3 regions of the Streptomyces sp. NPDC001401 genome follow, and region 2 is predicted to be linked to each of the others. Evidence: riboswitches for the same ligand, from Rfam matches in the RefSeq annotation. Region 2 holds a riboswitch; each other region holds the start of a gene.
What was found. Region 2 has a riboswitch for thiamine pyrophosphate ahead of ACFY10_RS26860 (thiamine ABC transporter substrate binding subunit). Riboswitches for the same ligand answer to the same signal wherever they lie in the genome.
Positions count from the first base shown of each region.

Region 1: linked by a shared signal. The riboswitch ahead of thiC (phosphomethylpyrimidine synthase ThiC) and the one ahead of ACFY10_RS26860 (thiamine ABC transporter substrate binding subunit) in region 2 are both predicted to bind thiamine pyrophosphate.
Region 3: linked by a shared signal. The riboswitch ahead of thiO (glycine oxidase ThiO) and the one ahead of ACFY10_RS26860 (thiamine ABC transporter substrate binding subunit) in region 2 are both predicted to bind thiamine pyrophosphate.

Region 1 is NZ_JBIAWI010000012.1:294,124-301,145, reverse strand. Features, by position in the region: gene ACFY10_RS35015 (hypothetical protein) at 150-1,031, shown strand; gene thiC (phosphomethylpyrimidine synthase ThiC) at 1,503-3,323, opposite strand; TPP riboswitch at 3,316-3,505, opposite strand; gene ACFY10_RS35005 (YibE/F family protein) at 3,577-5,061, shown strand; gene ACFY10_RS35000 (SsgA family sporulation/cell division regulator) at 5,201-5,638, opposite strand; gene ACFY10_RS34995 (IclR family transcriptional regulator) at 5,737-6,504, opposite strand; gene ACFY10_RS34990 (DUF5326 family protein) at 6,871-7,022, opposite strand, start outside.
Region 2 is NZ_JBIAWI010000008.1:280,301-287,322, reverse strand. Features, by position in the region: gene ACFY10_RS26870 (ABC transporter ATP-binding protein) at 1-588, opposite strand, end outside; gene ACFY10_RS26865 (ABC transporter permease) at 589-2,190, opposite strand; gene ACFY10_RS26860 (thiamine ABC transporter substrate binding subunit) at 2,235-3,314, opposite strand; TPP riboswitch at 3,402-3,509, opposite strand; gene rlmN (23S rRNA (adenine(2503)-C(2))-methyltransferase RlmN) at 3,535-4,641, opposite strand; gene ACFY10_RS26850 (hypothetical protein) at 4,818-5,234, shown strand; gene ACFY10_RS26845 (SRPBCC family protein) at 5,239-5,688, opposite strand; gene ACFY10_RS26840 (phosphatidate cytidylyltransferase) at 5,825-6,961, opposite strand; gene frr (ribosome recycling factor) at 6,961-7,022, opposite strand, start outside.
Region 3 is NZ_JBIAWI010000001.1:473,321-480,342, reverse strand. Features, by position in the region: gene pknB (Stk1 family PASTA domain-containing Ser/Thr kinase) at 1-521, opposite strand, end outside; gene ACFY10_RS02225 (thiazole synthase) at 640-1,434, opposite strand; gene thiS (sulfur carrier protein ThiS) at 1,438-1,638, opposite strand; gene thiO (glycine oxidase ThiO) at 1,635-2,789, opposite strand; TPP riboswitch at 2,787-2,898, opposite strand; gene ACFY10_RS02210 (hypothetical protein) at 2,952-3,293, shown strand; gene ACFY10_RS02205 (NAD(P)/FAD-dependent oxidoreductase) at 3,339-4,580, shown strand; gene ACFY10_RS02200 (Rv2175c family DNA-binding protein) at 4,672-5,043, shown strand; gene thiE (thiamine phosphate synthase) at 5,204-5,860, shown strand; gene metF (methylenetetrahydrofolate reductase [NAD(P)H]) at 6,052-6,975, shown strand.

The DNA of each region.
Region 1 (7,022 bases), on a different contig from region 2:
CGGCGCAGGCCAGGGCCCAATTTCTTCAAACCCCCTGTCACCGTGTGCCGTCGCCGCTCTACCATCGGCTTATCCGTAGCAGGCTCCCCTCCGTTTCTGCCCGACGGCTCGTTGGCATGCGAGCCCCAAGCCCTACGGAGCATCGGGGGATGCACATGAACAGCGTTCCGCAGCACCTGCTGAGCGAGGACCGCCAGGAGTACGAGCGGGTCCTCGATGAGGCGCTGCGCTCCGCCCCAAACCGCCCGGAACTGGCCGCTGTCGGTAAGCGGCTCAACCCCGAACAGCTGCGCACCATGGCGCTCAACGCCACCGCACTCATCACGGTGGCCGCGGCGACCGAGTACCAGCACTACGTGAAGGTTCGCGAGGAACTGCGCCAGCCGGCGTCGTCCACCCCGCCGTCCGCCCGCGAATCCGGCTCTGCGGAGCCGGGCGCGGCGGCGGTGGGGCTCGCCACCACCCTCGGCGAGGCCGCCGAGCCGGCCGGCGCGGGCGCCGGCGCGGGCGCCGTCGCCATCGCCGCCGTCCTCACCCCCGTCCTCGCCGGAACAGCTGCGGTGATCTTCCTGCTCGTCGGGTACATCATCAGGTCACTCGAACCCAAACAGGTGTTCGGCAAGACGATGATCACCGCCGGTTGGGTCTTCGGCGCCATGACCGCGGCCGCGATCCTTGTCGCCGCTGTCGGGCTGCTGCTCACCGCCCTGCGCAACCAGCCCTCGCTCGAGTCGGGACCGTACGGCGAACTGAGCGGGGAAGTGGCCCTGGCCAGGGAAGCCTGGCGCGAAGCACTCCTGGAGCGCGGCATCATGCCGTTCCTGCGGGAAGCACTCGCCGACCCCGGCACCGCCGCGGCACTGCACAGCGCCACACCGCCGACGTCGACCAGCCGCATGCCTCACCTCGGCTACGACCGTCCGGGCTTCAGCAGCCCGGACGACGGCCCGGCCCCCGGCCCGCGCCCGAGCTTCACCAGCCCGGACTACACCAGCCCGGACTTCGGAGGCCCGGAACACCAGCCGGAGTAACCGTCGGCTTGCGCCCTCCGCACCAGAAGGCCTGCCAGGGCCCGCAGGGGGAGCGCAAGCCGAACACCGATCGCCCCGACGGCTCCGCCCTACGGCGACTCACGCCGAAGAGCGGGACCGTCTTCCACGTCGGACGAGCCACTCACGCCGGCGTACGTCAGTCCGCGATCGGCAGGTGGAGCCTGTTAGGCGTCGAAGGATCTGTGCCTCAGCCCGATCGACGACCGAGCGGCAGACGCCAAGTGCCAAATTAACGCGATCGCTGCGCTGGTTCAGCACGAGCATGCCGTCCGCGGTGATCACGGCGATATTGACGCCCAAGCCGCACGATCTCGTCTCGCCGGCGGGTCACTAGCGAACGCCTGTTACGGGAACTGTCGCCCACACGCAGGCCGGTGCCTCCGGCCTGCCCGGACGAGGACGCAGGCCGGAGAACACCGGACCCTGACGAGGGGCGCGAGTGACGCCGGGTCAGTCCGCGATCGGCAGATACACCCGGTTCCCGCTCGCCGCGAACTCCTTCGACTTCTGGAGCATCCCCTCAGCGACCTCCTCCGGCGAGGCCCCCTCAGCAGCCGCGCCACCGAACCGCTCTGTGATGCTGTGGCTGATCTTCATGGAGCAGAACTTCGGCCCGCACATCGAGCAGAAGTGGGCGGTCTTGGCCGGCTCCGCCGGGAGGGTCTCGTCGTGGAACTCCCGTGCCGTGTCCGGGTCGAGAGCGAGGTTGAACTGGTCCTCCCACCGGAACTCGAAGCGGGCGTCGGACAGCGCGTCGTCCCATTCCTGCGCACCGGGGTGCCCCTTGGCGAGGTCGGCTGCGTGGGCGGCGATCTTGTAGGTGATGACGCCGGTCTTGACGTCGTCACGGTTGGGCAGGCCCAGGTGTTCCTTGGGCGTGACGTAGCAGAGCATGGCCGTGCCCCACCAGGCGATCATCGCGGCACCGATGCCGGAGGTGATGTGGTCGTACGCCGGCGCGACGTCCGTCGTCAGCGGGCCGAGCGTATAGAACGGAGCTTCATCACAGATCTCCTGCTGAAGGTCGATGTTCTCCTTGATCTTGTGCATCGGGACGTGTCCCGGGCCCTCGATCATGGTCTGTACGTTGAAACGCTTGGCGATCCGGTTGAGTTCCCCGAGCGTGCGCAACTCCGCGAACTGCGCCTCGTCGTTGGCGTCCGCGATCGACCCCGGCCGCAGCCCATCGCCCAGGGAGTACGTGACGTCGTACGCCGCGAGGATCTCGCAGAGTTCCTCGAAGTTCTCGTACAGGAACGACTCCTTGTGGTGCGCGAGGCACCACGCGGCCATGATGGAGCCGCCGCGCGAGACGATGCCGGTCTTGCGGTTGGCGGTGAGCGGGACGTACGGCAGGCGGACACCCGCGTGGACCGTCATGTAGTCCACGCCCTGCTCGGCCTGCTCGATGACGGTGTCCTTGTAGATCTCCCAGGTCAGCTCCTCGGCCCGGCCGTCGACCTTCTCTAGGGCCTGATAGAGCGGCACCGTGCCGATGGGGACGGGGGAGTTGCGCAGCACCCACTCGCGGGTGGTGTGGATGTTGCGGCCGGTGGAGAGGTCCATGACCGTGTCGGCGCCCCAGCGGGTCGCCCAGGTCATCTTCTCGACCTCCTCCTCGATGGAGGAGGTGACCGCGGAGTTGCCGATGTTGGCGTTGACCTTCACCAGGAACCGCTTGCCGATGATCATCGGCTCGATCTCTGGATGGTTGACGTTGGCCGGCAGCACCGCGCGGCCCGCCTCGATCTCCTCGCGGACCACCTCGGGCGAAACGTTCTCCCGGATGGCCACGTACTCCATCTCCGGTGTGATCTCGCCGCGGCGGGCGTACGCGAGCTGCGTGACCGCCTTGCCATCACGACTACGGCGCGGCTGACGCGGCCGCCCCGGGAAGACCGCGTCGAGGTTGCGCAGGCCGCCTCGCGGAGAGGTGTGCTTGATCCCGTCGTCCTCAGGACGGGCGGGACGGCCCGCGTACTCCTCGGTGTCACCGCGAGCGATGATCCAGTTCTCGCGCAGCGGGGCGAGTCCCCTGCGGACATCGGTATCGATGAGCGGATCGGTGTACGGGCCCGATGTGTCGTACAGCGTGACCGACTGCCCGTTGGTGAGGTGCACCTGTCGGACCGGCACCCGCAGATCGGGGCGCGAGCCCTCGACATACGCCTTGTGCCAGCCGATGGACTTCCCGGCCTCCTGGGACTGTTCGCCCTGAATGGGCTGTTCGTCCTGGCTGGAGGCAGGCGTGCGTGCGTCCTTGTTGGTCATGAGACCTACTCCCTACGCCGGCATTACCCGGTAACAGGTTCGGCGGTCGACGCAGCGATTTCCGTCTGTCGACGTTTCGTGGGGAACATCACTCGACTTCGGTGATGTTCCACGTGAAACATCGCTGGGACGGAGGTCAGCGCCCTCTCAGCCCGGTGCTCCGAGCTCCCGCGTGTGCAAAGGTGCCTCCACGCTAGCGTCAATTCGGGCGCGCTGAACAGAGGGCCCCTGTCGTTCTTGCGATGATCGGGCGGTGACCACGAGACATCAGGCCCCGTACCCACCACCGGAGCCGCCCTACGGGCACGGCTCCGGACACGGCGACGGCCACGGTTCCGGTGCCGGGCACAACCATGCGCTGGGAGCCGGTGAAGGGCACGATCACGGGCCCGGAACCGGTGGCGGTCACGGGCATGCCCCCGGTTCCGGTGGCGGGCACGGTCACTCCCACAGCCACGGTCCGGCAGCCCCTGTCTCCAAGCACCTGCGCAAGGTCATCGCCGCCATCCTCATCCCGTTCACCGCGGCCGTGGCAGTCGGGCTCGTGGTGCTGTGGCCCGGTGGCGCCCCGCCGCACGAACGCACCGGCGTGGGTTTCGACCGGCAGACCCAGCAGGCGACGGTCACCAAGGTCGTGAGCGTGAGCTGCAAGTCGGTGAACGCCTCGGGCGAGACCCCGACAGGGGACACCTCCACCGCCGAGGGCTCCTCCGCCCAGCAGCAGGCGAGCGGCACCTGCAAGAAGGCGACGATCCGCGTCGACAGCGGCAAGGACAAGGGCCGTACGTTCACCGAGATCGTGCAGCCGGACCAGTCGCGGCAGCTGCACGAGGGCGAGAAGGTCGTGGCCGCCTATGAGCCCTCCGCGCCGAAGGACCTGCAGTACTCGGTCACCGATGTGAACCGCAGGTTCCCCATGGCGCTGCTGGCCGGCATCTTCGCGCTCGCCGTCGTGGTGGTGGGCCGGATGCGCGGCCTCATGGCTCTGATCGCGCTGGCCGTCAGCTTCATGGTGCTGACCTTCTTCATCCTGCCCGCGATCCTGCAGGGTTCGAATCCGCTGCTCGTGGCGGTGATCGGGTCGAGCGCCATCATGCTGATCGCGCTCTACATGTGCCATGGTCTGTCGGCCCGGACGTCCGTGGCGGTACTGGGCACGCTGCTCTCGCTCGTGCTGATCGGCCTGCTCGGCTCCGGGTTCATCGGCTGGGCCGCGCTGACCGGCAACACGGACGACAACACCGGTCTGATCCATGGCCTGTATCCGTCGATCGACATGAGCGGCCTGCTGCTCGCGGGCGTCATCATCGGTTCGCTCGGTGTCCTCGACGACGTGACGGTGACACAGACGTCGGCGGTCTGGGAACTGCACGAGGCCAATCCGTCGATGGGCTGGCGGGGGCTGTACCGGGCGGGCATCCGCATCGGCCGCGACCACATCGCGTCCGTCGTCAACACCCTCGTCCTCGCGTACGCGGGCGCCGCGTTGCCGTTGCTGCTGCTCTTCTCCATCGCGCAGAGCAGTGTGGGGGCGGTCGCCAACAGTGAACTGGTGGCGGAGGAGATCGTACGGACGCTGGTGGGCTCGATCGGCCTGGTCGCCTCGGTGCCGGTCACGACACTGCTCGCGGCACTGGTGGTCGCGGCCGACCGCGCGGGTCCGGAGCCGGCAACGGGGACGGTCGGCGCAGCACCTGCTCCGACGCGCACGGGGCGGGGCCGACGCCGCAAGCGGTGAGGCGAGGGCCACTCCAGCACGAGTGAGCAGAACGTTCGGGGCAGTTTCAGGCTCGCGTCCCGCCCTGCCCGTGGAGAAGCGTTACTGCGACCTCCACGTCCCGCGCAGAAGCGTTCCGGCCAGCCCCCACCGTCCCGTCTCAGCCCGCGCTCTGCTCCTCCGCCAGGATGCGGTCCAGCGCCTCGTCGAGGTGGGCGTCGAAGTCTTCGAGCGAACCCTCCTGGCCGAGTGGCACCAGCTTGTCGGTGCGGTCGAGGAACACGATGAGCGGCGCCGTGGACGCGCGGAACAGCGCCTGGTCGCGGCCCACCTGAAGCCGGATCAGGACCTCGGCCAGGGAGTCCGGTTCGGCGGGTGAGACGCGCACATCACCTTCCCCGCACGGCCGGCCCACCCCGTCGATGAGCAGCTCACGACCGAACGCCCAGGTCACCGGCGCATCACCGGGAAGGTGGAAGGTCAGCCTCACGGCATAGGGATCGCAGGTCTCGTAGCGCAGCTCCACCGGGATGCGGAAGGAAAGCTCCTCGGACACGAGAAAGCTCATCATGACCTCTGCCTGTACGGACTCGCGCATCGCCTACCCCGTCATGTGAAGCCGACCGGCTGGGAGTGATCCCCTGACACTGGTGGAATCTTGCTGAACGTACACGACAGATCACAAGGAGTGAGTTTTCAGATACTGATAGAGATCGCGAGTGACCCCATCAGCCGTCCGATTTCGCGCTGCAGTTGCTGGGCAGCGGACATCAACCGGTCGGCCTGATGCGATGGCAGAGAAATGGCCATCGTCGCCGCCGTCGTGCCCACAGTGATCGGAATCGCCGCGCAGACCGTCCCCAGCGCGTACTCCTGCCGCTCCGTCACCGGCTCCAGCCGCCGCGTTCGCTCGAGCCGCCGGAGCAGGGTGTGGTTGTCACGCACGGTGTATGGAGTGATGGACTGCACGGGGTAACGGTCGAGGTGGTCGCGGCGGGCCTCGTCATCCAGCTGGGAGAGCAGGCACTGACCGATCGCATGCGCGTGTGCGGTCTCGCGGAAGTCGGCCCACTCCTCGACGGCCGGATTGCCCGGGGTGTCGGAGACGCACATGACTTCGATCTCGCCATCCCGGTACACGGCGTAATACACGGGCACGCCGATCGCGTCCCGCCAGCGGGCGAGAGCGTCGACGATCGTGCTGCGACGTTTCTGCTGGGCTCCGCTGCTGCTCAGTCGCACGGCCGCGTCACCGAGGAAGAACAGGCCCTTGTCCCGCCGCAGATAGCCCTCGTGGACGAGGGTGCGCAGCAGGTGGTACGCCGTCGGCAGCGCCAGGCCGGTCTCGCGGGCCAGCTGTTTGGCGGGGGCTCCGTGCTCGTGCTCGGCGACGCATTCCAGTAGGCGCATCGCGCGCTGGACGGATCCGATGAGGGTCGCGGACTGCGATTGCGCCGGAGGGATCTCCGAGGACGGCTGCACCGGTGGTGCCGTCAGGCGCGACGGTGCAGGCGGCGCCGTCGTGCGTTCCTGCGTCGAGGGGCCCGGCTGTTCGGGCGGCCTGATGCGGCGTCCCGGGGCCGGCCTGGGGGGTACGTGGGGGTCCGTGGATGCGGTGTCTACCGTGGCCAAGGGTCACTCCCGAGCGCGAGGGGGCTGCCCGTGCTGTGGGGAACACGGGAGGGGGTGTACGCCGCTCGCGGGGTCGCCCCCGCGTCGAATTCCGGACTCTAATGGCCAGATGCCGCCTTGAGGCGTCCTGTCCGGAAAACTTCCCTCGCGCGAGGGAACCGGTGATTCCTGTTACCGATCACCGGTGTCCCAGGGGCCTCACCAGTCGCTGCGCGACGAGGAGCTCGACGTGAACTTCCGCACGACGTAGATCAGTCCACCGACCAGTGCCACGAAGACCAGCACCTTGAACAGCAGCCCGATGACGAAGCCGACCACGCTGGCTATCAGCCCGCCGAACACGACGAGGG
Region 2 (7,022 bases):
GGCCTCGCCCTGGTCGTGCGTCACGGCGAGGACCGTGGTGCCCAGCTGCCCGAAGAGTTCCCTCAGTTCGACGACCAGCCGCTCCCGCAGCGAGCGGTCGAGCTGGCCGAGCGGCTCGTCCAGCATCAGCAGCCGCGGCCGGGGCGCGAGCGCGCGGGCCAGCGCGACGCGCTGCTGCTCACCGCCGGAGAGCGAGGCGACGGCCCGGCGTGCGGCACCCGGCAGCCCGACGAGGTCGAGCAACTCCCGTACGCGCTCGTCCTGTTGAGGGCGCCGGGCGCCGTGCATCCGCAGCCCGAAGGCGACGTTCCTGCCCACGTCCCGCTGCGGGAACAGCTGATGGTCCTGGAACATCAGGCCCACCCCCCGCCTGTGCGCGGGCACCCCCGCCTGGTCGTGTCCGTCGAGCAACACCCGCCCGCCGTCCAGGGGTTGCAGTCCGGCCACCGCCCGCAGCAGCGTCGACTTGCCGCTGCCGCTGGGCCCGAGCACGCACACGATCTCGTGCTCGGCGACCTCGAGGCCGACGGCGTCGAGCACGGCCCGCCCGCCGAACCGCACGGTCGCGTCCTCCAGGCTCAGCAGCATCTAGAACTCCCCGCTCCGGTCGGTGCGCAGCCGCTCGAGCACCAGCAGCGCCACCGCGCACACCACCATCAGAATCGTCGAAAGGGCCATCGCCTGCCCGTAGTTGAGGTCGCCCGGCCGGCCGAGCAGCCGCGCCACGGCGACGGGCAGCGTCGGATTGTCGGGCCGCGCGATGAACACGGTCGCCCCGAACTCCCCGAGCGACACCGCGAACGCGAACCCGGCCGCCACCAGCAGCGCCCGCCGCACCATCGGCAGATCGACCTCCCGCCACACCCGCCACGGCGACGCCCCGAGCACGGCCGCCGCCTCCCGCAGCCGCGCGTCCACGGCCCGCAGCACCGGCAGCATGGTCCGTACGACGAAGGGGGCGCCCACCAGCGCCTGCGCGAGCGGCACCAGGATCCACGAACTCCGCAGATCCAGCGGCGGCTTGTCCAGCGCGATCAGGAACCCGAAGCCGACCGTCACCGCGGAGACGCCCAGCGGCAGCATCAGCAGCGCGTCGAAGCCGCGGACCAGCCGGCCCGCGTCCCGGCGCGCGAGCGCCGCGGCGGCCAGACCGCCGATCACCACGGCGATGGCGGTCGCGGCGAGGGCGTACTGGAGCGAGTTGCCGATCGCCTGGATCGGCGGCACGAGGAAGGTCCCGCCGTCGTCGTGCGTCAGCGCGCGGTAGTAGCCGAACCCGGAGGCGCCGAGGGACCGCTGCACCAGCACCGCCAGCGGCAGCACCAGCAGAACGGCGATGGTGCCGAGAACCCCGGCCAGCAGCGTCCACTGCCCGGCCCCGCGCGGCCGGCTCGCCGTGACGCTCGCGTCCACCAGCCGCAGGGCGGTCTCCCGCCGCCGTACCGTCCAGGCGTGCACGGCGAGGATCGCGCCGACGGCCACGAACTGGATGATCGTGAGCACGGCAGCGGTGGACAGGTCGAAGATCTCCGAGGTCTGCCGGTAGATTTCGACCTCGAGGGTGGAGAAGGTCGGGCCGCCGAGGATCTGCACCACGCCGAAGGAGGTGAAGGTGAAGAGAAAGACCATCAGCGCGGCGGCGGCCACCGCGGGCGCGAGAGCCGGCAGCGTCACCTTCCGCCAGGCCGCCCATCGCGACGCGCCCAGCATCCGCGCCGCCTCCTCCTGACGCGGGTCGAGCTGCCCCCACAGGCCGCCGACGGTCCGTACGACGACGGCGTAGTTGAAGAAGACGTGCGCCAGCAGGATGGCCCAGACGGTGGTGTCCAGCCGCACGCCCCACAGCTCGTCGAGCAGTCCCCCACGTCCGACCAGCGCCAGGAACGCCGTACCGACGACGACCGTCGGCAGCACGAAGGGGACGGTGACGACGGCCCGCAGCAGCTGCTTGCCCGGGAAGTCGAGGCGCGCGAAGACGTACGCGCCCGGGAGCGCGATCAGCAGCGTGAGCGCGGTGGAAGCGAGCGCCTGCCAGGTGGTGAACCACAGGACGTGCCGGATGTCGGACTGCGTGACGACGTCCGCGATCCGCCCGAACTGCCACTTCCCGTCGGCCTTGAGCCCGCGCGCCACGATCGCGGCGACGGGCCAGGCGAAGAACACCGCGAAGAACACGACGGGCACGGCCATGAGCCCGAGCCGCGCCGCGCTCCCCTGCCGCGTCCCCCGCGCGTCTACTTCAGTACGAGTGACGTCCACGACTTGACCCACTGGTCACGGTTGGCGGCGATCCTGGTCGGGGCCATGGTCTCGGGGTCCTTGGCCGGCTGCCCGTACTTCACGAACTCCGGGGGCACCTGAGCGCCCTCGCGCACCGGGTAGACGAACATGTTCAGCGGCATGTCCTCCTGGAACTCCTTGGTGACCAGGAAGTCGAGGAAGGCCTTGCCGCCCTTGCTGTTCTTGGCGTTGCTGAGCAGTCCCGCGTACTCGATCTGCCGGAAGCAGGTGCCGTACGACGTCCCGGTCAGCGCCGTCTTGGGCTTCGGGTCGCCGTAGATGACCTCGGCGGGCGGCGAGGAGGCGTAGGAGACGACGAGCGGCCGGTCGCCCTTGGCCTTCTTCCCCCCTGCCGATCCGGAGAACTCCTCGTTGTAGGCCTGCTCCCAGCCGTCGACGACCTTCACGCCGTTCGCCTTGAGCTTCTTCCAGTAGCCCTGCCAGCCGGCGTCGCCGTACTTGGCGGCGGTGCCGAGCAGGAAGCCGAGGCCGGGCGAGGATGTGGAGGCGTTCTCGGTGACGAGGAGGTTCTTGTATTCGGGCTTGACCAGGTCGTCGAAGGAGGCGGGCGGGGTCAGCCTGTGCTTGCTGAAGTACGCCTTGTCGTAGTTGACGCAGATGTCGCCGGAATCGATCGGCGTGACCCGGTGCCTGGCCTGGTCGACCCGGTACTGCGCCTGGATCCGGTCTGCGCCCTTCGGCTCGTACGACTGGAAGAGCCCGTTGTCGAGCGCCCGCGAGAGCAGGGTGTTGTCGACGCCGAAGAAGACGTCGCCCTGCGGGTTGTCCTTGGTGAGGATGGCCTTGTTGACGGCCTGCCCCGCGTCGCCGTCCTTGAGGACGCGGACCTTGTAGCCGGACTGCTTCTCGAAGTCGGCGAGGACCTTCTTCGAGACGGCCCACGAGTCGTGGCTGACGAGAGTGATGTTCTTGGAGCCGCCGGAGCCCTCGCTGCCGGACGACGACGAACCGCAGGCGGACAACGAGATGAGACCGAGGCCGACCGCGGCGGCCACGAACGTCTTGGTGTGCACTGAATTCCTCCTGGCTGACCAGGAAGAGACGCGGCCCTGCCCGGGACCGCCGGAGAATTCCACCGGCTCCCGGGCAGGGCGCAACAGCTTGAGTGAAGACCGAACTTCCTACCCAGAATGACCTGGGCAAGGTTCAGAGGGTCTGCGGCCCGGTTGCCGCACTCTCAGCGCTGTGGCGCTCCCCTGTCGGAATATGAAGATGTGTACGTACGGGCTCAGATTACCGCTCGGTGGCCGCGAGCTGACCGCAGGCCCCGTCGATCTCCTGACCTCGGGTGTCCCGGACGGTGACCGGTACCCCGTGCGCCGCGATGGCCTCGACGAAGGCCTTCTCGTCCTCGGGCCGGGACGCCGTCCACTTCGAGCCGGGGGTCGGGTTCAGCGGGATGAGGTTGACGTGCACGGGCTTGCCGCGCAGCAGCCGCCCGAGTCGGTCACCGCGCCAGGCCTGGTCATTGATGTCGCGAATCAGCGCGTACTCGATCGACAACCGCCGCCCGCTCTTCTCGACGTACTCGAACCCCGCGTCGAGGACCTCGCGCACCTTCCACCGCGTGTTGACGGGGACGAGGGTGTCACGCAGCTCGTCGTCCGGCGCATGCAGCGAGATGGCGAGCCGGCACTTGAACCCCTCGTCGGCGAACCGGTGGATGGCGGGGACCAGTCCGACGGTCGACACGGTGATGCCGCGCTGCGAGAGCCCGAGCCCGTCGGGAGCGGGGTCGGTGAGCGCCCGGATGGCCCCGACCACACGCTTGTAGTTGGCGAGCGGCTCGCCCATCCCCATGAAGACGATGTTGGAGAGCCGCGCAGGCCCGCCGGGAACCTCCCCGTCCCGAAGCGCCCGCATCCCGTCCACGATCTGATGGACGATCTCGGCGGCGGACAGATTCCGGTCCAGCCCCGCCTGCCCGGTGGCGCAGAAGGGACAGTTCATCCCGCACCCTGCCTGCGAGCTGATGCACATGGTCACCCGGTCCGGGTAGCGCATCAGCACCGACTCGACGAGCGTCCCGTCGAACAGCCGCCACAGCGTCTTGCGGGTGGTGCCCTGGTCGGTCGACAGATGCCGTACGACCGTCATCAGGTCGGGAAGCAGCGCCTCCTGCAACTTGCCGCGCGAACCGGCCGGGATGTCCGTCCACTCCGCCGGGTCGTGCGCGTACCGCGCGAAGTAGTGCTGCGAGAGCTGCTTGGCGCGAAACGGCTTCTCGCCGATCTCGGCCACCGCTTCCTTGCGCTCGGCGGGCGTGAGGTCGGCAAGGTGCCGCGGCGGCTTCTTGGCTCCGCGGGGGGCGACGAAAGTGAGTTCTCCGGGCTTAGGCATGGCTGTACCAGTGTCGCAGATCAACAGGAGTGACCTGGGGCCCGAGCCGGCCGGGGCCGTGGTGTCGTGGGCTCCACCCCGGATACGGGTGGAGGTTCCCTCGTGGCGGCGGGTGCGGCGCCGGGATCGTGGACGGCACAGAGCGTTGCCGGAGCCTTTCAGGAGGGGACCGTCCCATGGCCGCCAACCGTCGACACCGACGCCGTACCACCATCGTCGCCACCGCCGTGACAGCCGTCGCGCTGACCGTCGGGCTCGTCACCGGCTGCCGCCCCGACGACGTCGACAAGTCGCTGGACTGCGTGCGGAGCTACGACACGATCGCCGACAGCCTGAAGGCGATCCACGATGCCGGGCGGGACGCGGCAAGCGACCCCTCCCGGACCGACACGTCCATCGACACCATCGAGAAGAACCTCGACAAGATCAAGGACAAGAACAGGAAGGCCGGCGACGGCAAGGCCGACAAGGCCGTGGACGACCTGAACCAGGCCGTCGCCGACTACAACAAGGCCGTCCTGAACGGGGAGAACCCGGACTCCGGCAGGATCGACAGGGCGGCCGACGAGCTGAAGGACGTCTGCAGCTCGTAAGAGGCTAGGCGGTGGTGTGCTCCAGCTTGTCCTTGAGCAGCTGCTCGTTGCGCGGCATCTCCTTGCGCACCTGGGGGCGGACGACGAGAGGCAGCAGGACCCTGCCGATGCCGTGTCCCTCGAAGTCGAGGTCCATCGTCACGTGGGTACGGCGGCCGTCGTCGATGGGCGTGATCTCGCCGTGGAAGTTGCCCCTGACAGGGCCGTCGATCCCGCGCACGGTCCAGGAGCGCTGCGGTTCGTACTGGGTGCACTCCATGGTCATCGGAATGTCGCGGCGGCCCACGTGCCGGGTGACCCGGACCTTGGATCCGAGTCCGAAGGGGCGGTCGTCGAGCTGTTCGGTGGCGACCGCGCTCAGCTGCCACTCCGGCAGGTGGGAGGGATCGATCATGTACGCCCAGACATCCTCGGGACGGCGGTCCACGTCGAACTCTTCATGGATGGTGGACATGGCGCCTCCTCTTCGGGAGATCCCCTTTGAGGGCTTACACCGGAATCGTCCCACTCGGCCGACCGGTGCGCCATCGTCCGAAACGCGTGGAGCTCCCGCCCTCGGAAGGGCGGGAGCTCCACGCGTCACGGGCCGGTCAGCCGGCCCCCACGAACAGCACCATGAGCAGCCACACCACGGGAGCCGTGGGCAGCAGCGAGTCCAGGCGGTCCATGATCCCGCCATGACCCGGCAGCAGCGTGCCCATGTCCTTGATGCCCAGGTCCCGCTTGATCATCGACTCGCCGAGGTCTCCCAGCGTGGCGCTGGCCGCGACCGCGAAGCCGAGGAGCAGGCCCTGCCACCAGGAGCCGTCGTCGATCAGGAACTGCATGCACAACGCGCCCGCCACCATCGCGAACGTGACCGCGCCGAGCAGGCCCTCCCGGGTCTTGCCGGGGCTGATGCGCGGGGCCAGCTTGTGCTTGCCGAAGCGCCAGCCGACGGCGTACGCGCCCGTGTCGCTGACCACCGTGAGCAGCAGGAAGGTCAGCACCCGCCACGGACCGTCCTCGGCCGTCAGCATCATCGCCACGAACGTCGCCAGGAAGGGGACGTAGAAGGCCGCGAAGACGCCGGCCGTGACGTCCTTGAGGTAGCCCTCCGGTGACTCCGTCATGCGCCATACGAGGACGGCGAGCGCCGTGAGTGCCATGGCGACCCACGCGCCCTCGGCGCCCCGGACGTAACCGGCGACGACCATCCCGGCGCCGCCGAGTGCCAGCGGGACCAGAGGCGCATTGATGCCCTTGCGCTCCTGGAGCCGGCTGGTCAGCTCCCACAGACCGACCACGACGGCGACCGCGATCACACCGACGAAGACGGCCTTGACGACGAACAACGACGCAATGATCACCACACCGAGCGCGACACCGACCCCTATGGCCGCGCCCAGGTCGCGGCCCGCGCTCTTCTTCTGCGGGCGGGGCGCCGGCTGGGGGGCGTCGGGCATGGGCTCCGGATTCTGCTGCGCCGCTGCGTAGGGCGGCGACTGCGGCGGTTCGTCGCGGAACAAGGGGCCGCTCAGCCGAGCGGCCCCCCGGTCGTCATCCTGGTCACCGCCGTACGCGGGTACCTCGGGCACGATGGGCATGGGGCGAGTCTGCTGCGCCTGAGGCGCATCGTACGCGGGACCCGCCGGGGCAGCCCCCTGGACAGGCCCCTGCTCGTTGGGCCCCCAGTACCCGGTCTGTGACCCGGTGTGTGGCGGCGCTCCCCAGGAAGAGTCGTTCATCAGACCTCGAGCAGCTCCGCTTCCTTGTGCTTCAGGAGCTCGTCCACCTGGGCCACGTACT
Region 3 (7,022 bases), on a different contig from region 2:
CCGGTCGTGTTGGTGACCGTGTCCACGGACCGCACCAGCCCGAAGTCGGCGACCTTGACCCGGCCGTCGTCCCCTATCAGCACGTTCTCCGGCTTCATGTCCCGGTGCACGAACCCGGCGCGGTGCGCGGCGCCGAGCGCGGCGAGCACCGGCTCCAGGATGTCCAGGGCGGCGCGCGGCTGCAGTGCCCCGCGCTCGCGCAGCACGTCGCGCAGGGTGCACCCGGCGATGTACTCCATGGCCAGGTAGACGTACGACCCGTCGGTGCCCTGGTCGAAGACCTGCACCACGTTCGGGTGCGCGAGCCTTGCGACGGACTTCGCCTCGCGGATGAACCGCTCGACGAAGGAGCCGTCGGCCGCGAGCGTGGGGTGCATCACCTTGAGCGCGAGCACGCGGTCGAGGCGGGTGTCCACGGCCCGGTAGACCGTGGCCATCCCGCCGACCGCGATGCGCGCGTCCACGCGATAGCGCCCGTCGAGCACCTGCCCGACCAGTGGGTCCTGAAGGGTCGTGTCCACGCAGGTGAGTGTACGAGCCGCGACTGACAGGGCTGCCGGATCCGTCAGGATCGGGGCGGTACTGCAGCCGAGCTGTGACGGACGTCGCACCGACGCTCGGATCTTGTCGAACGCGCGTTCAGAATGCGGGGCGTTCGGGATCCAGGTGTGCGCGCCCCTCGTGGGGCGAGGACGCCTCCGCGAAGTGGCGGCGCGGAATGCGGCCGGCCCGGTACGCGAGCCTGCCCGCGTCCACCGCGTGCTTCATGGCCTCCGCCATCAGCTGCGGCTCCTGCGCCCGCGTCACCGCTGAGGCGAGCATCACACCCGCGCACCCCAGCTCCATCGCGAGCGCGGCGTCCGAGGCCGTACCGGCGCCCGCGTCCAGGATCACCGGTACGCGCGCGTGCTCGGTGATCAGCTGGAAGTTGTGCGGGTTACGGATGCCGAGCCCGGAGCCGATGGGCGAGCCGAGCGGCATGATCGCCGCGCAGCCGACGTCCTCCAGCTTGCGGGCCAGCACGGGGTCGTCGTTGGTGTACGGCAGCACGGTGAAGCCGTCGTCGACGAGGGTCTCGGCCGCGTCGAGCAGTTCGATCGGGTCGGGCAGCAGGGTGCGCTCGTCGGCGATGACCTCGAGTTTGATCAGATCGGTGCCGAGCGCCTCGCGCGCGAGGCGGGCGGTGAGGACGGCCTCGCCGGCGGTGAAGCAGCCCGCCGTGTTCGGCAGCACGCGGATGCCGAGCTTCTCCAGGACGGAGAGCACGGAACCGTGCACAGAGGGGTCCACGCGCCGCATGGCAACCGTCGTCAGCTCCGTGCCGGAAGCCACCAGCGCCCGCTCCAGCACGTCGAGGCTGGGGGCGCCGCCGGTGCCCATGATCAGGCGGGACGCGAAGGACGTACCGCCGATGACAAAGGGGTCGTCGGCCATGGTTCAGCCTCCTTGGACGGCGGTGAGGACCTCGACGCGGTCCCCCTCGCTCAGGGACGTCGACGGCCACTGCACGCGCGGGACGACGGTTTCGTTGAGGGCGGCGGCCACTCCGGAGGGGGCCGGGGTCAGCGCGCGTACGACGGTGTCGAGAGCAGTGCCGGAAGCGAACTCCCGGGGCTCTCCGTTGACGGAGATGTTCATGCGGGCTGCTCCAGGAGCGCGAAACGCTTGGGGGTGAACGGGCGGGCCTCGTCCGGGAGTTCACCGGTGGCCAGGGCGTGCGCCATGGCGTCGCCGGTGACCGGGGTGAGCAGCACGCCGTTGCGGTAGTGGCCGGTGGCCAGCAGCAGTCCGGGGAGCTGTGTCGGGCCGAGGAGGGGTGCGTTGTCCGGGGAGCCGGGGCGCAGTCCCGCACGCGTCTCGGTCAGCGGCAGTTCCGTGATCCCGGGGACCAGCTCGTGCGCGTCGCGCAGCAGCTCGTACACCCCGCCCGCGGTGACCGTCGTGTCCCAGCCCAGCTCCTCGCTGGTCGCGCCGATGACCAGCTCGCCGCTCTCGCGCGGCACCAGGTAGACATGGCTGCCGCGGACGACGGCACGCACGGTGCGGTTCAGGAACGGCGCGTACCGCTTGGGCACGGTCAGCCGCAGCACCTGCCCCTTCACCGGCCGCACGGGCGGCAGCACCTCGTCCGGGACGCCCGCGAGCCGCCCGCTGAGGCTGCCGCCGGCCAGCACGACCTGCCCCGCGCCCAGCTCGGTGCCGTCCGCGGTCGTGACCCCGGCGGCCCGCTCCCGTACGACGTGGAAGCGCTCGGCCCACACCCGGTGGAAGACCACGCCCGCCCGTTCGCACGCGGCCACCAGCGCGCGTGCCAGCCGCCGGGGGTCGATCTGGTGGTCGCCGTCCACCCGGAGGCCACCGCGCACGCCCGGCGCGAGCATCGGCTCCAGGCGCCGGCAGTCGCGGCCCGACAGCCACTCCGACTCCAGGCCCGACTCCCGCTGCAGGGCGTGCAGTTCGCGCAGGTGGGCGCGGTCGTCGGCGTCCAGGGCGACGGCGAGCGTGCCGCACTGGCGGTAGCCGAGGTCGTGACCCGTGAGGTCGGTGAGCTCGGCGGCGAAGTCCGGGTAGCGGCGGGCCGAGGCGAGGTTCAGGCCGAGCAGGGTCTGCTCGCCGTAGTGCAGCTCCGTGACCGCGGCCAGCATGCCGGCGGCCACCTGGGCGGCCCCGCCGCCCGGTTCGGGGTCCACCACGGCCGTGGCGAAACCGCGCTGCGCGGCACGCCAGGCCGTGACCAGGCCGATGATTCCGCCCCCGATGACGAGGACGTCTGACGTACGTGACGACATGGGCGTCCAGCCCCTCCCTTCGCCGGCATGACCCGGATCAGGTTCGTACGGTCGGAGGCCGCCAGCCTCCCTCTCAGCCCGGTGCGTCCGGGCTCCCGCGAGTGCTTGTACGTTGGCCACCCTAGCCCGACCCTCCGCGCCTCTGTAAGGGAGCCTTCCGCCATGCCCCGCTCGCTGGACGGCCTCGTCCTCGCTCCCGTCGCCGACCAGGCCCCAGGTCAGGTGGGTACGCGCACCCGGTTCGCGTACCACGAGAAGGACGGCGAGATCTGGGCCGAGTACGCGGGCGGCGACGTCGTGCGCGGCCATCTGGTGGGTACTCGGTCAGGTGACCGGCTGGACTTCCGGTACGTCCAGCTGGGGCATGACGGGACGACGTCCTCGGGGCACTGCGTCTCGATGGTCGTGCAGCTGCCGGACGGGCGGGTGCGGCTGGAGGAGACGTGGCAGTGGGAGTCGCAGCCCGGCAGCGGAACGAGTGTTGTGGAGCAGGTCACTGAGTGAGCACGACGGCTGACTGACAAATAGTCAGTTGTCTATGGTGATCAGGTGAGCGAGCAGACGCAGGAAACGGGCGGGTCGCCACTGCGGCGCGTGGTCGTCGTCGGTGCGGGCATGGCCGGTGTCCAGACCGCGGTCGCCCTGCGCGAACAGGGCTTCACCGGCACCGTGACGCTGATCGGCGCCGAACCCCACCAGCCGTACGACCGGCCGCCGCTGTCCAAGGCGGTGCTGCTCGGCAAGTCCGAGGGCTCCGCCTTCGACGTCGACTTCGAGGCGCTCGGCATCGAACTGCAGCTGGGGCGCGAAGTGCTCGGCGTCCGCCCCGGCGAGCACGAGCTGGACACCGAGAGCGGGCCCGTGCCGTACGACGTCCTGGTCCTCGCCACCGGCGCCGAACCGATCACGCTGCCGGGCACCGAGGGTGTGCCCGGAGTGCATCTGCTGCGCACCCTGGACGACGCCGAGCGGCTGCGGCCCGTGCTCGCCCGGCAGCACGACATCGTGGTCGTCGGCGCGGGCTGGATCGGCGCCGAGTTCGCCACCGCCGCGCGCGAGGCGGGCTGCGCGGTGACGGTCGTCGAGGCCGCGGACCGGCCGCTCGCCGGCGCGCTGCCCGCCGAGGTGGCCGCCCCGATGGCCGGCTGGTACGCCGACGCGGGCGCCGAGCTCCGTACGCACGCACGCGTGGAGCGCATCGAGCCCGGCGCGGTCGTCCTCGACGACGGCTCCCGGCTGCCCGCGGGCGCGGTCGTGGTCGGCATCGGCGCGCGCCCCGCCACGGCCTGGCTGGCAGGCGCCGGCATCGAGCTCGGCGTGCACCGCGAAGTGGTCGCCGACGCCCACCTGCGCACCTCGGCACCGGACGTCTACGCCGTCGGCGACTGCGCCTCCTTCCCTTCGGGAAGGTATGGCGAGCGCCTGCTGGTCCACCACTGGGACAACGCCCTCCAGGGCCCGCGCACGGTGGCCGCGAACATCATCGGCAAGACCACCGGCGAGCCCCCCGCGGTCTACGACCCGGTCCCGTACTTCTGGTCCGAGCAGTTCGGCCGCTTCGTCCAGTACGCCGGCCACCACACCTCCGCCGACACGACCCTGTGGCGCGGCGACCCCTCGGGCTCCGCCTGGTCGGTCTGCTGGCTGCGCGAGAACCGGCTGGTCGCCCTGTTGGCGGTGGGCAGGCCGAGGGATCTGGCGCAGGGCAGACGGCTGATCGAGGGGGGCACCCCGATGGACCCGGAGCTGCTCGCGGATCCGGCGCGGCCCATGAAGGCGGCCACGGCGTAGTACGCGGGACGGCGGCCACGGCGGAGTGTAGAACCCCAGGTCGGACCGTTCTGGCTTCCGACTGTCAGTGCGGGATGGCAGGCTTGATGCCGTGACCGAGATTGACGCAAAGATCGATGCTCTCGTCCCCGCCTGGCTCACCCTCCCCGACATCGCAGAGATGCTCGATGTCGAGGTGACGCGTGTGCGGCAGCTGGTCAAGGAGGGCCAGCTCATCGCCGTACGCCGAGGTGAGAACCGCGCGCTGCACGTCCCCGCCGCCTTCATCGACGGGAGCGAGCAGAAGGTCGTCAAGGGCCTGACCGGCACCTTGACGCTCCTGCGGGACGACGGCTTCACCGACGAAGAGATGATCGAGTGGCTCTTCACTCCCGACGACAGCCTGCCCGGCACCCCCGCGCAGGCCCTGAGCGAGAATCGCGGCACGGAGGTGAAGCGCCGGGCCCAGGCGCTCGCCGTCTGATCCGAACAGGCTGAACCGAACACCGTCCGGCGTACGGGCCGAGGTCCGCGCAGGCAAGGCCGCGGCCGTGGTTCACTGCGGCCCGCAGAAGCAGGCGGCCACGGCCGGCCCGCAGCCCGTACGCCGCCGACCAGGAACGACACCCACGGGGGACCCTCGTATGCCCGACACCGCCACCAGCGCACACGCCGAGCTCGCCGACGCCCGCGTCTACCTCTGCACGGACGCCCGCAGGCGCCAGGGCGACCTGCCCGAGTTCCTGGACGCCGTCCTGGCGGGCGGCGTCGACATCGTGCAGCTGCGCGACAAGGGCATGGAGGCGGCCGAGGAGCTGGAGCACCTGAAGGTCTTCGCCGACGCCTGCGCCCGCCACGGCAGGCTCCTCGCCGTCAACGACCGCGCGGACGTCGCGCACGCCGCCGGCGCCGACGTGCTCCATCTGGGCCAGGGCGACCTCCCGGTGCCCGCGGCCCGCGCGGTCCTCGGCGAGGACGTCCTCATAGGCCGCTCCACCCATGCCGAGTCCGAGGCCGCCGCGGCCGCCGTCCAGGAGGGCGTCGACTACTTCTGCACCGGTCCCTGCTGGCCGACCCCCACCAAGCCCGGCCGCCACGCACCCGGCCTCGACCTGGTCCGGTACACCGCCTCCCTGGGCACCGAGCGCCCCTGGTTCGCCATCGGCGGCATCGACCTCGGCAACCTCGACGAGGTGCTCGAGGCCGGCGCCCGCCGCGTCGTGGTCGTCCGCGCGATCACGGAGGCCGACGATCCGGGCGCGGCGGCGGCGGAGTTCGCGAAGCGGCTGCGAAGCGTGTAGCGCAGGCCCGATCGGGTCCTGTGCCCGGCGGATTGTCCGATGGGCGTCAGGCGGATTGTCCGACGGGAGGTCCGGCGGGTTGTCCGACGAATGTCCGGCTGGTTGTCCGATAGGTGGACAACAAATCGACAAATCAGGCAAATGTCCCGCATCCGGTTGGGGGACCGCCGCCCCCTGACTAACCTGCGGGTATGGCCCTCGGAACCGCATCCACCAGGACTGACCACGCACGCACTGTGCGTGACATGCTCGCGACCGGCAAGACGACGTTCTCGTTCGAGTTCTGGGCTCCGAAGACGGAGAAGGGCGAACGGAACCTTTGGAACGCGCTCCGCAGGGTCGAGGCCGTGGCCCCCAGCTTCGTCTCCGTGACGTACGGGGCGGGCGGCTCCACCCGCGCGGGCACGGTGAAGGCGACGGAGCAGATCGCCGCCGACACCACGCTCACCCCGGTCGCCCACCTCACCGCGGTCAACCACTCCATCGCGGAGCTGCGCAACATCATCGGCCAGTACGCCGACGCCGGGATCCGCAACATGCTCGCGGTGCGCGGCGACCCGCCCGGCGACCCCATGGGCGACTGGGTGCCGCACCCGACGGGCCTGACCTACGCCGCCGAACTCGTCCAGCTCATCAAGGAGTCGGGCGACTTCTGCGTCGGCGTCGCGGCCTTCCCTGAGATGCACCCGCGCTCCGGCGACTGGGACACGGATGTCGCCCACTTCGTCGACAAGTGCCGGGCCGGCGCCGACTACGCCATCACACAGATGTTCTTTCAGCCGGAGTCATATCTTCGGCTGCGTGACCGGGTTGCCGCGGCCGGCTGCGACACCCCCGTCATCCCCGAGGTCATGCCGGTGACCAGCGTGAAGATGCTGGAGCGGCTGCCGCAGCTCAGCAACGCCGCCATCCCCTCCGCCCTGAAAGAGCGGATCCTCACAGCAAAAGACGATCCGACCGCTGTACGCTCCATTGGCATCGAATTCGCCACGGAGTTCTGCGCGCGGCTGCTGGCCGAGGGAGTGCCCGGACTGCACTTCATCACGCTCAACAACTCCACGGCGACGCTGGAAATCTACGAAAACCTGGGCCTGCACCACCCCCCGCAGGCCTAGACCGGCCGCACGGGTATACGACACACTGCGTAGCGGCGACTCGGAGA